Regions from separate parts of the Paenibacillus sp. FSL R5-0486 genome, predicted to be linked through region 3. Evidence: a T-box and tRNA genes for the amino acid it is inferred to sense, from the RefSeq annotation. Region 3 holds a T-box; the other regions hold tRNA genes.
The links. The T-box of region 3 lies ahead of leuS (leucine--tRNA ligase). A T-box ahead of a tRNA ligase gene usually reads a tRNA of that ligase, here a tRNA-Leu.
Positions count from the first base shown of each region.

Region 1 (4,278 bases), 2.7 Mb from region 3:
GGTGTGGTGAAGTCGTATCATGAGTTTACTGGAGAATGTTTCCAACCTGGTGTGATTGATGCGAAGACAAAACAGCTAATTGCGCTTGGCATTGGATTATTCGCCAACAATGAGGTATGTACCTTCTACCATGTAGAAGAAGCCCGTGCTAAGGGCGCAACAGATCAGGAGATTATGGAGACCGTAGCCGTGGCTGGAGCTGTTGGTGGAGGACATGCCCTGTCTCAGGGTGCGATGCGAGTGCAGAAGGCGCTGCATTAGTAAGCAATGCAACATACATTTTTAAGTGCAAAAAAGGCATCCGGTTAATAACCGATGCCTTTTTGTATGTGAATCACATTTTACCTAACATTTTATCATACATAAACTGTCCAGTTACCCGACGTGCTGTTACATAACGATCATTGAAGTATGGATTCGATAACTTCGTGATGCTTACACCTTTACTGCTGGAGGCATGAGCGAATTGTCCGCCGCCGATATATACACCTGTATGTGAAATGCCTTTGCCTGTTGTATTAAAGAACACGAGATCACCTGTCCGAACATTGCTCTTGGATACGGGAGTACCTGCTTTGGCTTGCTGCTGCGAAGTACGTGGCAATTCAATGCTGTATTTGTTGAAAAGATATCTCATAAAACCAGAACAGTCGAAGCCGGCTACAGTTGTGCCACCCCATTTGTAAGGAATACCTGTCATGTTGTTCACTACGGAGTTGATACTGCTTGCCTCTGTGCTTGTTGCCCCGGATGTAAATAATACAGCTGCTCCAAAAATGGAGATAATCAGTTTTTTCAAAATCAATGTTCTCCCTTCGATGCCTACGGAGTTAGCTAAGGGTTCGGTAGAAGGTTCCCTATATTTCCTATGTATAAGAATAATTCACCCAAATTGGTTCCCCCGTTTTCAAACATGAAACTCGGCAATGAATAATTAAGTTTTTGTAACTATTTGAAACTATATTGCATAAATGCGTAATTGTCAAACCCATTTAAAACCCTTCGTAATACCTCAATGTTAGCGGAATTAAGGTTTTTATATGAAAGAAGGGATCAAGTTTGGGTATCATTCATGACAAAAACGTCATTATTGGTTCGTTTAATACGAATTTGGATAAATAAATAGGTTTGTCATGAGTTAAAAGAACTATCCCGTTATGTAGAATTAGAGAGATTATATTCATTAAGTTGCATATATTGACAAAAATCGTTTTTTTGCATATTATCTGATTATCCAATCCACATATTGGATTAAAATTGATTTTATTATGCGATAAATACAAATAAAGGAGGTTTGGGGCGTATATCATAGGTAAAGTAGAAGTGGAAGATTTATAAAAACGAACATAGGAGAGTGTTACATTTGAAAGCGAAGAAAATAATTACTTTTGTCCTGGCATGTACGATGGTGTTCTCAGTAGTTGGAATGGCAGTTCTCCCTTTAGGGACGGTATCTGCTGCAGATGCGTCGGGTACTACAGCGAGTATTTCTGATATTTTGAAGAACCAGCTACCGGATGGAGGTTGGAGAAAAGATTATAAACAGACAAGTGGAGAGTGGGCAAAGTCCACGATAGACAACAAGGCTACATACTCAGAAATTAGAAGATTGGCGAAGGAATTTAAAAAGACGAATGATCCGCGTTACTCCACAGCTGCAATCAAAGGAATTAACTTTTTGATCAACATGCAGTATTCAAACGGCGGGTGGCCACAAGTTTACCAAAGCTCCGGATACCACAAGCACATCACTTACAATGATGATGCCATGATTAATGTAATGATCATGCTGGATGAAGTAGCAGCACGCAAAGGTGATTTCTCATTTATCGACAGCACACTTGCTAACCGCAGTAAAAATTCAGTTGCCAAAGGTGTTGAGGCGATTCTGAATACACAGGTCGTTTCAGGTGGTAAGCTGACAGCATGGGGACAACAACATGATTCCAGCTCTCTTAAACCAGCGAGCGCAAGAATCTACGAAGTGCCATCGCTGACAGCTGGAGAGAGTGTAACGATTGTTAAATTTCTAAAAACCAGACCTGCTAACGCTAAAATTACCGCATCCATTAAAGGAGCGGAGGCTTGGTTTAACAAAGTGAAAATTACGGGTTACAAGTATGAAAGAGCTAATGGAGATAGTAAAATTATCGCTGATTCCAAAGCTGCACCAATTTGGGCACGCTTCTATGAGATCGGAACGGATAAACCAATCTTTATTGGTCGTGACGGGGTAGTAAAATACAAATTAAGTGATATTGATAAAGAAAGAAGAGGCGGTTATGCATGGTATGGCAACTGGCCTTCCAAGCTGTAATTTGTAGTATGCTTCCGTATTAATGAACCAAACTATTAGCAGCAGTTAAAGGTAAAGCCCGAATCGACATGGACGTCTGATTCGGGCTTTATTGTTATTATTTTCAGTGTTGACATGATAGATTACGCATGATATATTATTTCTTGTCGCCGATATCGATGACGGAGATACAATATGCGGTCGTGGCGGAATTGGCAGACGCGCACGGTTCAGGTCCGTGTGGGCTAACCCCCGTGGAGGTTCGAGTCCTCTCGACCGCATCTAAAAAAAAGACTCCTTAAGCTAACGCTTAAGGAGTCTTTTTTTGCATTTTTTGATATAACACTAACTTTAGTGATGAGTATTCAAGAGGTTAGTGCTTAGCTGCACGTACAGTAAATGTCTTCCATCAGCCATACGGAACGTTTATTGTGCTGCGGTAACATTAACGCTGTCAATATTCGGTCCTTCCGATCCGGTGGTAACCACTTTCAATGTATTGGTCCCCGTGTTCATGGGAACCTGTATTGTTTTTTCAACCCAAGTGGACCAGCTTCCCGTAGCCGGAAAGGGCTCGTTGCTAATGACTTTGGTTCCGTTCACAAAAATGTCGAGGTTCCGAGTGCCGCTTTCCAGCGCATAACGAAACTTTACGTTTTTGGTACCTGTTGTCGTGTTATTAATGCCGTTCCATTGAATGGCCGAACCAGTCATCGCATTGAAGTTAACATACCCGGACCCAGTGTAACCGGTGTAGATTGTTTCAATGGCAGCTTCCGTAAGTGACGTTCCGGTCTCGGCTTCATACGTAGTGCCACTGCCTGTATTCCCGCCGCTATTTCCGCCAGTAACGTTGGCAACAAACGTTGTTACGCTCTGAGGCGGGAGCTGTGCCGTGAAGGCTCCATTGGATACGTTAAGCGAGGTTCCGCTTGCCAGGTTTCGACTGCTGTCCGTAATCCATGAGGACACAGTAGAGGCATTACCATTCTGCAGAACGAATTTTTGGCTTGTGGCTGAAGTTCCACGGTTAATTGCCACGACGACGACTTTGTTATCACCTTTATAGGCTGAGACAAATGTGTTTGTATCCGGATTTTTCGTTGCATCGACTCGCAGGTAGCCTGGACGCACGAATTTAGAGAAATGAGCCATATTATACCCGCGTTTGCTTATGGTACCGTCCTCTTTCATCGGACCATACTGTCTGCGGATGTACCACCACACGTAGGCCTGGAAATCACCTTCTACCATGGCATTGTGCATGTGATAGGAAACGTCTAATGCTTCAGGCCAGCGGTCTGCTGAGTTGTTGTCACTGTTTGGAACATACACTTCAGTCATCCACAGTTCTTTACCGGCTCCTTTTTGCTTAAAGAGAGGGTAGGCAAAATTTGAAATTTGGGTTCCATACGTATGTGCTCCCAGAATGTCCATGTTGGCAAGTGCCTGCGGATCATTCAGGATTGGGTCGGATATGTTCTTTAAGTACTGGAAGGATTCAGGCGCCATGACTTTGGTACCTTGGATGGACCCGGCATTTTCTTTCATGAATCGAAGGATCTCTTGTGGAGTCCACCAAGTCCAGTCATGAGCATAATCCGGTTCGTTTTGCACAGAAATGGCATACAGATCTACGCCGTTATTTTTCATGTAGGTTACAAAGTCGTTCAGATGTTGCGCATATGCGGTATATTTGTCGTATTTCAGACGTTTGGCATTTGTGTCCCCATTGCGGTTGAATGTTTCAACCATGCTGCTTGGAGGATTCCATGGGGATGCAAATACAATAGCACCCTTTTCGATAGCCCGTTTGGCTGTGGCAACTTCACGATACCAGTTATTGGAATCTGGATCAACGTAGATTCTGAGAATTGAGAAGCCTAATTGATTCTGGTCATTACCAAAAGCAGTTTCACGTTGAGCGGGAGTCAGATCACCAATCCAGGCAGGAAGGTTAATGCCCCCAAAGCCCTTGATCA
Region 1 covers NZ_CP150237.1:2,347,431-2,351,708, forward strand. The annotation lists gene MKY01_RS10660 (carboxymuconolactone decarboxylase family protein) at 1-261, shown strand, start outside; gene MKY01_RS10665 (C40 family peptidase) at 335-799, opposite strand; cyclic di-AMP (ydaO/yuaA leader) riboswitch at 805-936, opposite strand; gene pelA (pectate lyase) at 1,355-2,317, shown strand; tRNA gene MKY01_RS10675 (tRNA-Leu) at 2,494-2,577, shown strand; gene MKY01_RS10680 (carbohydrate-binding protein) at 2,723-4,278, opposite strand, start outside.
Region 1: it has a tRNA-Leu gene. The T-box ahead of leuS (leucine--tRNA ligase) is inferred to sense a tRNA for this amino acid. The anticodon was not compared.

Region 2 (4,278 bases), 220 kb from region 3:
TGTCTTTCCCTCCAAATTTGCCTTGATTTCATGTCCCTTAATTGGCACCACATCTACCGTCCCTGTTTCTGTATGGATAAGGACGTTTGTTGTCTGGTCCATCCGAACATTTTGTTCAGTAGAAATCTCACCCAAATTGAATGGCGACTTTCCTAACATATACAGCACTACATTTCCAATTACTCCGATAACGATCAGTAGAAGAGCAAGTCTGGTTAAGTTCCGGAATCTATTTTTCAATATAGCTCACATCCTTTTTATGACTTTCAAATTATATTTCAGATACCTGATAACAAGATTGTAATAAATTCGGGTAAATTTTAATGCTCCAATGACTATCAAAATTCCTCCACCGACCAAGACAAGCATAAGAAAAATATCATTGAAGAAAAACGCGACCGACTGATTCTGAATAATGAATAAGATCGGCGAAATGATTAAGAAAATTGCAAAGCCGAATCCCCCGGCAATGATAACTAAAGAAGCGACAAATGGCAGCATAACGATAATTAAGTTGAACAATCCTAAACTCACTGTTGCCAAAACCGCTTTAGTTACGCTTAAGAGCGTAGGCGATTTATCCGCCTTTGCAATTTGAGACTGGGCAAGTACTTCACGAGCAACCAATCGGGGATTTCCCAGCTTGGAGATCACCTCTGCTTCAGACCGTCCGCTTAATTTGGCAAACTCAAAATGTTCCCTGAATTCAGCCATAATATCAGTAAATTCCTCAGGAGGAAGCAGCTTCAGATACTGTGCCAATTCATTTAGATAGGCTTCTTTATTCAATCCGATCCCTCCCCAATCATTTCCTGCACTCCTACGGCAAAAGCGTTCCATTCTTCAATCATTTTGTTCATAACTTTCCTTCCCTCATCGGTAATCTTATAGTATTTGCGGGGAGGTCCCTCATCCGATTCGGATAAATAGGTTGAAAATAATCCTTCCGAAGCCAGTCTTCTTAACAACGGATAGATGGTTCCCTCCGCTATTTCAAATTTTTGCGATATCTGTTCAACTAACTCATATCCGTAACGGTCCTTTTTTGATGTTAAAACAAGAACACAAAGCTCCAACACACCCTTCTTGAATTGAACATTCATAATTTTTCACCACGCTTTATTTAGTACTGAGCAATAAACAGTAGCTGTTAATACAAATATTACCACCTACTACCGTTTATTGCAAGGTACCTGTCAATATTTTTCCCTTTGACTCCATTTTCTGGGTATATTTTTGGACAGCGGAAACAATGCCGTATATCGTAAAATCATTACCCTATGAGCCTGTGAGGTACGACAAGTGAAACTATCAAAACTCCTTAATGAAGACCGAACAATCCTGAAATTTTGGCAATGAAGATAGCCATCATAGCGACCAGGACTTGCGAATGCACGAAAGATATCAAACGATCTTGCTTAATCTTCATGGAGTGTCCAAAAAGGACATCAGCAAGTTCATCGGATGTTCACTTTCCACCGTCTACAATTACATAAACGCCTATCGCAGAGAGGGAATCCACGGTCTGCGACTCGAACCACCTATTGGACGTCGGCCTTTTCTGACCGCCGAACAAGAGCAATGCGTTTATCTTCCGCCAGATACTTGAAGGCCGCATCCGCAAGTCTATCTGCCGTTGACCAAGCGCTCGGATACTTCCGAATAAAACCGTGCCGCGTATAGTCGCTCTGCGTCTGCTCGGCTAACCCCTCAGCACGCTTATAATCGAGGAACCGCGCTACGCCGCTTCCCACGATTATCTACACTAACTTTCGTAATTCTCACCACAACAAAAAACACCCCTTCCGCAATTTACGGTGGAGTGCTTCGAGTGTGTTTGCGCGAATCCTGTGTACCTGCAAATGCTTCATTACAAGTACACAGAACTCAACGATAATTATCGTCCATTTAACACTGTCTATCGGGAATAAACCTAGTTATGCCGAGGACCGGGATCGAACCGGTACGGTAGTCACCTACCGCAGGATTTTAAGTCCTGTGCGTCTGCCAATTCCGCCACCCCGGCAGGATTATGTATTTCTTGGCGACAAGAAATATCTTACCATGAACTAATTAACTTTGCAACACTTTTATTAAAAATAATAAAAAAAATGAAACAGGCACTGCAAGCGTCAGCTCACAGTGCCTAGAAAGTCCGAGTTGCGGTCCCGGACTTCCGGTAAACCAATCTATATTAAGGGAGGTGTGAGATAAGAATACCTCCCCAACATTAAAGAAACCTAAAATCAGCCTTAAATTAAACTAAAAAAGTAAAATAGGTTGAACACGAGCCGCTTCTTCCTCACTGCACTCCACGATAACCAAGATATGGTCCTTTAACAGCCAATCTTCGTAATACCGCGCATCCTCCTCCGAGATCCCCGCTTCAGTCAGTGTAAGCACCAAATCATCGGTCTCACTCCCAATCTCATTACCAGCGAGTCTACGCACTGCATTTCCGATCGACATCGTCTGATCCATTCGCTTCCCCAGACCAGCCAATATGCCTTTCAGAGCGCCAAAGGCACCATCTGTTCCGGCACCCTTCAAAGGTTTGGGTAGCCCCGTCTTTTCGCTCACCAGCTCCAGATTAAGCTGCTCCTTCGCCACCGCTCCCAAATATTTATCCTTGATGCCTTCCTCTTTGACCTTATTCAGCATAATTATAGCCTCGTTCTCGGTACGGGCCAGCCCAATAATCAATTGTGTCATTCCGTTCCCCTCCTTTTACCCTAATATAACCCCGTAATCCCCATTCAAAAACGGATCATCCACAGCTAAGACAAATCACCTAGAAGATTGTTGATTTCTCTTCTGGAAATCTATACCTAGTTCTGATAGACTAGATAAAGAAGACAAATTAACCATTGAAAACATTGACATATGGATTTAACATCTCATAATCAGGAGCAATGACTTATGAAAAAAGAGGTAGAAATTGCCATCCGGCGCAAGCAACAGATCATGGTTCGTAATACAAGCGGTCAGACGGTAACCGGATTTCCCGAGCGTACCGCTGATACATCCATTCTTTCCTTACGTACGGTCCACGGCAGTCTGTGGATACCGTTTGATGAGGTGGAACATGTTACGCGTCTGTTAAGCATCCGGTCTCATCATTTAAGCGGAATGCAACTCGTTTAGTCGGCTCTGTAATCCTAGAAACTCCAGTTCCCGTATAGATACGTTAACTAGATCTATTTATGCCAGCACTTTACACCAAAAAACCAGACGCATGCACGTCTGGTTTTTCTCTTCTACTTATCCTGTACCACGCTGCCACTGACCTCACAACAAAGGCCTTACAATCCTTATTTCTGCCCAACCATATCCTGTTGTTACTTCACTACAAACTTCACTCGTGTTCCATCCGGATATGTACTTAACTGATTCCCTACCCATGAACCTGCACCACGATTATCCTTCGGGGTAATGTACTGGATATCTGCACCTGTTCCTCCCTCAGCACACATCGCCATTGGCCACTCGTCACGATCCTTACCTTTTTTGACCGGAACACCCTTAAGTGATAGATCCCGATTGCCTTCCGCTCCATTACGATTAATGGTGCATACATCCGAATGCCCTGCCTTGATAGCAGCTTTAATATGTTTGGCTGTTTCGGGATAACGCTCTGAAGGGAACGTAATGGTATGGTCTACACTCTTATTAGTCCCACCGAATGGATTAGGTATCTCCTCGGGCCATTCGCCCCCAGCCCAGGCATAGAGGGCTACCAGCAGCATTGCTACCAGCGTCAGAACCTGCTTTTTGAAACCTTGCTTACCTTTACGTTTTCTTCTTGTGCGTCTCTTACTCATGCTGTGTCTCCCCCATTCAACACTTGCATTATAACAGAACGCCCGTTCGTAAAACAATCCAATACAATAAAAAAACAGCCGAGACCGCCCGGCTGTTCTGCTTGATTGATTATCCTACATTGGGAATGGCCTGTTGGCGCAGCAAGGGCAGTGTCACCTCAAACTGTGTACCTTTCCCCTCTGTACTCTCCACCGAAATCTGACCATTCATCAGTTCCAGCAGTTCTTTGCAGATGGTCAGACCAAGACCGCTTCCGCCAAATCGGCGCGCATGGGAGATGTCGGTCTGGGTAAATGCATCAAACAATGGTTCGATCTGATGCTGAGGAATGCCAATTCCCGTATCACGCACAGAGAATACCAATACAACGGTATCCATCAGTTGTTGCCTCACATCCACCTGTAACTGCACTTCACCTTGTTCCGTGAACTTAATTGCATTACTCAGCAAATTATC
Region 2 covers NZ_CP150237.1:4,863,492-4,867,769, forward strand. The annotation lists gene MKY01_RS21530 (DUF4097 family beta strand repeat-containing protein) at 1-240, opposite strand, end outside; gene MKY01_RS21535 (DUF1700 domain-containing protein) at 247-789, opposite strand; gene MKY01_RS21540 (PadR family transcriptional regulator) at 786-1,103, opposite strand; tRNA gene MKY01_RS21545 (tRNA-Leu) at 1,941-2,026, opposite strand; gene MKY01_RS21550 (general stress protein) at 2,263-2,712, opposite strand; gene MKY01_RS21555 (hypothetical protein) at 2,920-3,144, shown strand; gene MKY01_RS21560 (NucA/NucB deoxyribonuclease domain-containing protein) at 3,339-3,821, opposite strand; gene MKY01_RS21565 (ATP-binding protein) at 3,931-4,278, opposite strand, start outside.
Region 2: it has a tRNA-Leu gene. The T-box ahead of leuS (leucine--tRNA ligase) is inferred to sense a tRNA for this amino acid. The anticodon was not compared.

Region 3 (4,278 bases):
GCGAAATGCTCCTGGGAACAGGCAAGCTTCTCACCGAAGGAGGATACACCCCGCAAGAGCTTCAGGCTCGTGTCGCTGTACCTGGCGGTATTACCGCTCAGGCACTTGCACTGCTGAAGGTTAGTCTTGACGGCGTTTTCGACAGCCTGATCCACACGACACATGACAAATATGATGAAGATTTGTTAAAGCTGGATGAACTATTCCGAGCCGGTGAGATTAACCGGCAACAATATTAACGAGTTTGCCTGGAACGGCAATGACCTTGCGAATGGTCTTGCCTTCCAGCGCCTGCTTAACAGGTGCCAGCTCCATCGTAAAGTCCTGCATACCCTGTGCATCCAGATCCTTCGCGATCGTAGCACGAGTTACAATTTTACCATTTACCTGAACAACGATTTCTACTTCCGCATCCACTGTCATGGACTCATCATATTCAGGCCAAGCCACGTAAGAGATCCCACCTTCGTGACCCAAACGGCTCCACAGTTCCTCTGCCATATGTGGTGCCAGTGGTGACAACAGCTGCACAAATTTCTCCATCGCTTCACGAGGCAGTGTGTCCGCTTTGTATGCATCGTTGATGAAAATCATCAGCTGGCTGATGGATGTGTTGAAGCGCAGATGTTCCAGATCTTCCGTAACTTTTTTGATCGTTTTGTGAGCAGTCCGTTTGAACTCATCCGTTCCACCGTCCACCGTAATCTTGTCATTGATGGCTCCTGTGTCTTCGTTAATGAAGAGACGCCATACACGTGACAGGAAGCGGTGCATGCCTTCAACCCCGTTTGCATTCCACGGTTTTGTCGCTTCCAATGGTCCCATGAACATCTCGTACAGACGCAATGTATCTGCACCGAATTCATTGACGATTTCATCCGGATTAATGACATTACCACGTGATTTACTCATTTTCTCATTATTGGTACCCAGGATCATACCTTGGTTCACCAGTTTGTGGAAAGGCTCTTTAGTCTCCACAACACCCAGATCATACAGCACTTTGTGCCAGAAACGAGCGTACAGCAAGTGAAGTACAGCGTGCTCTGCTCCGCCAATGTACAGATCAACTGGCAGCCACTGCTGCTGTTTCTCCTTGGAGATCAGTTCCTTGTCATTGCGCGGATCGATAAAGCGCAGGTAATACCAGCAGCTACCCGCCCATTGTGGCATGGTGTTGGTCTCACGACGTGCCTTCATTCCCGTTTCCGGATCTACCGTATTCACCCACTCCGTAACATTCGCCAGTGGTGATTCTCCTGTACCCGAAGGTTTGATCTGGTCGATATCAGGCAGCAGCAGTGGAAGTTGATCCTCCGGTACGGTCTTCATCGTTCCGTCTTCCAAATGCAGAATCGGGATTGGCTCACCCCAGTAACGCTGACGGCTGAACAACCAATCGCGCAGACGATAGGTCACTTTCCCTTGTCCTTTACCGTTCTCTTCCAGCCAAGCAATCATCTTGGCAACCGCTTCTTCATTGTTCAGTCCGTTCAAGAAATCGGAATTCACATGCGCGCCATCACCCGAATATGCCTCTTGTGTAACGTCTCCACCTTGAATAACCTCGATGATATCCAGACCGAACTGCTTCGCAAATTCCCAGTCGCGTGCATCATGACCCGGAACTGCCATAACCGCACCTGTACCGTAACCTGCAAGAACGTAATCAGCAATCCAGATCGGCAGTTTTGCACCATTAACAGGGTTGATTGCATAAGCGCCAGTGAATACACCTGTTTTGTCTTTGGCCAAATCTGTACGTTCCAGATCACTCTTACGAGAAGCCTGCTCCTGATAAGCCTGAATAGCTTCACGTTGGTCATCGGTTGTAATTGCTTCTACCAACTCATGTTCCGGAGCCAGTACTGCAAAGCTCGCACCGAACAATGTGTCCGCACGGGTAGTGAACACCTTGATAACTTCCTCGCGACCCTCAATGGCAAATACAACTTCCGCCCCTGTCGATTTACCGATCCAGTTGCGCTGCATATCCTTGATGCTTTCAGACCAATCTAGCTCTTCCAGGTCTTCCAACAGACGCTCTGCATACTCGGTAATTCTCAGAACCCATTGACGCATCGGTTTGCGTACAACCGGATGTCCTCCGCGTTCACTCTTGCCATCAATAACCTCTTCATTAGCAAGTACCGTTCCAAGGGCTTCACACCAGTTAACTGCAACTTCATCTACATAAGCCAGACCTTTGTTGTACAGCTGAATAAAGATCCATTGCGTCCATTTATAGTATTCAGGGTCCGTTGTGCTGATCTCACGATCCCAGTCATAGGAGAAACCAAGCGATTTGATCTGGCGACGGAAATTGTCAATATTACGGAATGTAATATCTCGTGGATGTTCACCTGTATCCAGTGCATGTTGCTCAGCAGGCAGACCGAAAGCATCCCAACCCATTGGGTGCAATACGTTGTAACCGCGCATACGTTTGTAACGGGAAACGATATCCGTTGCCGTATATCCTTCCGGGTGACCTACGTGCAGACCTGAACCGGATGGATAAGGGAACATATCCAGTGCATAAAATTTCGGTTTAGCAGGGTCCTCACCCGTTTTAAACGTTTTATTTGCATCCCAATATTGCTGCCAACTTTTTTCCATGACTTGTGGCTGATAGCCGTGTTTCGGCTGGTTATTCTCACTCATCTATTGTTCCTCCTTCAGGTTATTCACTTTAGCTTTAATTGCAACAAAAAAACCTCAGCATCCCGTAGCGTTTGCAGCGCTAGGGACGAGAGGTTGAATTCCCGTGGTACCACCCTAGTTAGTGGACGAACGTGCTTCGTCATCCACTCCCTTTGGACCTGTAACGGCGGTTAACCGATGCGGATTTCCATTCCTGAACCCAAGCTTTATACAAGCAGGTTAAACAGAATGGTGTAATCACCGCATTTCTCCAAGGCGAGTTCGCAAATCACTGTCAACCGGCTTGCACCAACCGCCGGCTCTCTGTTATGTACAGGAATTACTACTGATCCTTATCATCGAAATATGTATACAATATCGGGACCATTATATAAAAAAGCAAGCCCAAAGTCAATATTACACGTTATAATGACCCTTTTAAGTCACACGGTTCGTACCGTTCAATAATACTCATTGCTGTTCAGGATAACCGAAAACGCTCAATGCCTTCCTCCAGATTATGAATGGTCCAATTCACATGTTCCTGATTATCATATTGACGATAAGCGCACTCAATGCGCAGCACCAGATCAAAGTACAAGTCATAGAGACTTCTTCTTTTCAGCTCACTTTCAGTCGTAATCGCATACCCATACCCTTTCACAAAACCAGGCGTATAGTTAAAATGACTGAAATAATGCTCCATCAGAGGATCTGCCCACAGTGAACGTTCAAAATCAATAATCGCTGTGATTCGACCCGCGTCCACTAGTACATTGCCATCCCACAGATCCCAACTGATAAGCACAGGTTCTTTGACATCGTCCAGCACATCCGATTTTTCTTCAATCAGGCGTCTCAATTCAGGGTAATCGATCGAAAATGTAATCCCGGCTTCTTCCCCGTCGGTAAGAATGTCATCCATCAGATTCATAAATGCTTCTTTCCATGTGGAATATCGCTGTTTTTGCTCCGAGAAATATCCAAACTTCTCACCCTTGATTTCATTAATTCGACGATTGTACCGACCCAGCTGGTGTTCAATGACTTCCTGCTCTTCCGCAGAATATTGATCCTTGACCTGATTATAGGGCGCTCCAGACATGTACTCCATGATAAAATAACGCGCTGAAGCCATAGTTAACGAATCATCATAAGCCAACACTTGGGGTACGGGAACATCCTGTAGCTCCGTAATGAGGCGTAGTGCCTCAACTTCGGCAATCATGAGATCCTGTTCACAGCGCATCAGATTTGTCGAAGCTGACGGTGCAATTTTGAGTACCACTCGCTGTGCGTCACTCAGTTTAATGAGATATGCATGATTGGCCCAGCCATCCACCATTTCCTTGTAGTCCTGTATACTTGCAGAGAAATGCTGCTCTATTATGGCATTCAACTGTTCTGACGAAAGTCTTGTTTTATATGTACTTTCCATTTTTACACCTCACATTGACAATTGATTTATCTTCTCAGAAAACGCTTTCTATCCAACTATTATCGCCTCCTTTACTTTAACTGGCAATACTTTTTGTCACGTGATTATGTCTTTTCTTGCATTCCTTTATCCTATTTAAGACTATTGCTATTCATTCTCCATAAAAAATCAAACAAAAAACTGCCCTTATGCACCAT
Region 3 covers NZ_CP150237.1:5,078,942-5,083,219, forward strand. The annotation lists gene comER (late competence protein ComER) at 1-239, shown strand, start outside; gene leuS (leucine--tRNA ligase) at 220-2,664, opposite strand; T-box leader at 2,743-3,012, opposite strand; gene MKY01_RS22495 (aminoglycoside phosphotransferase family protein) at 3,125-4,081, opposite strand.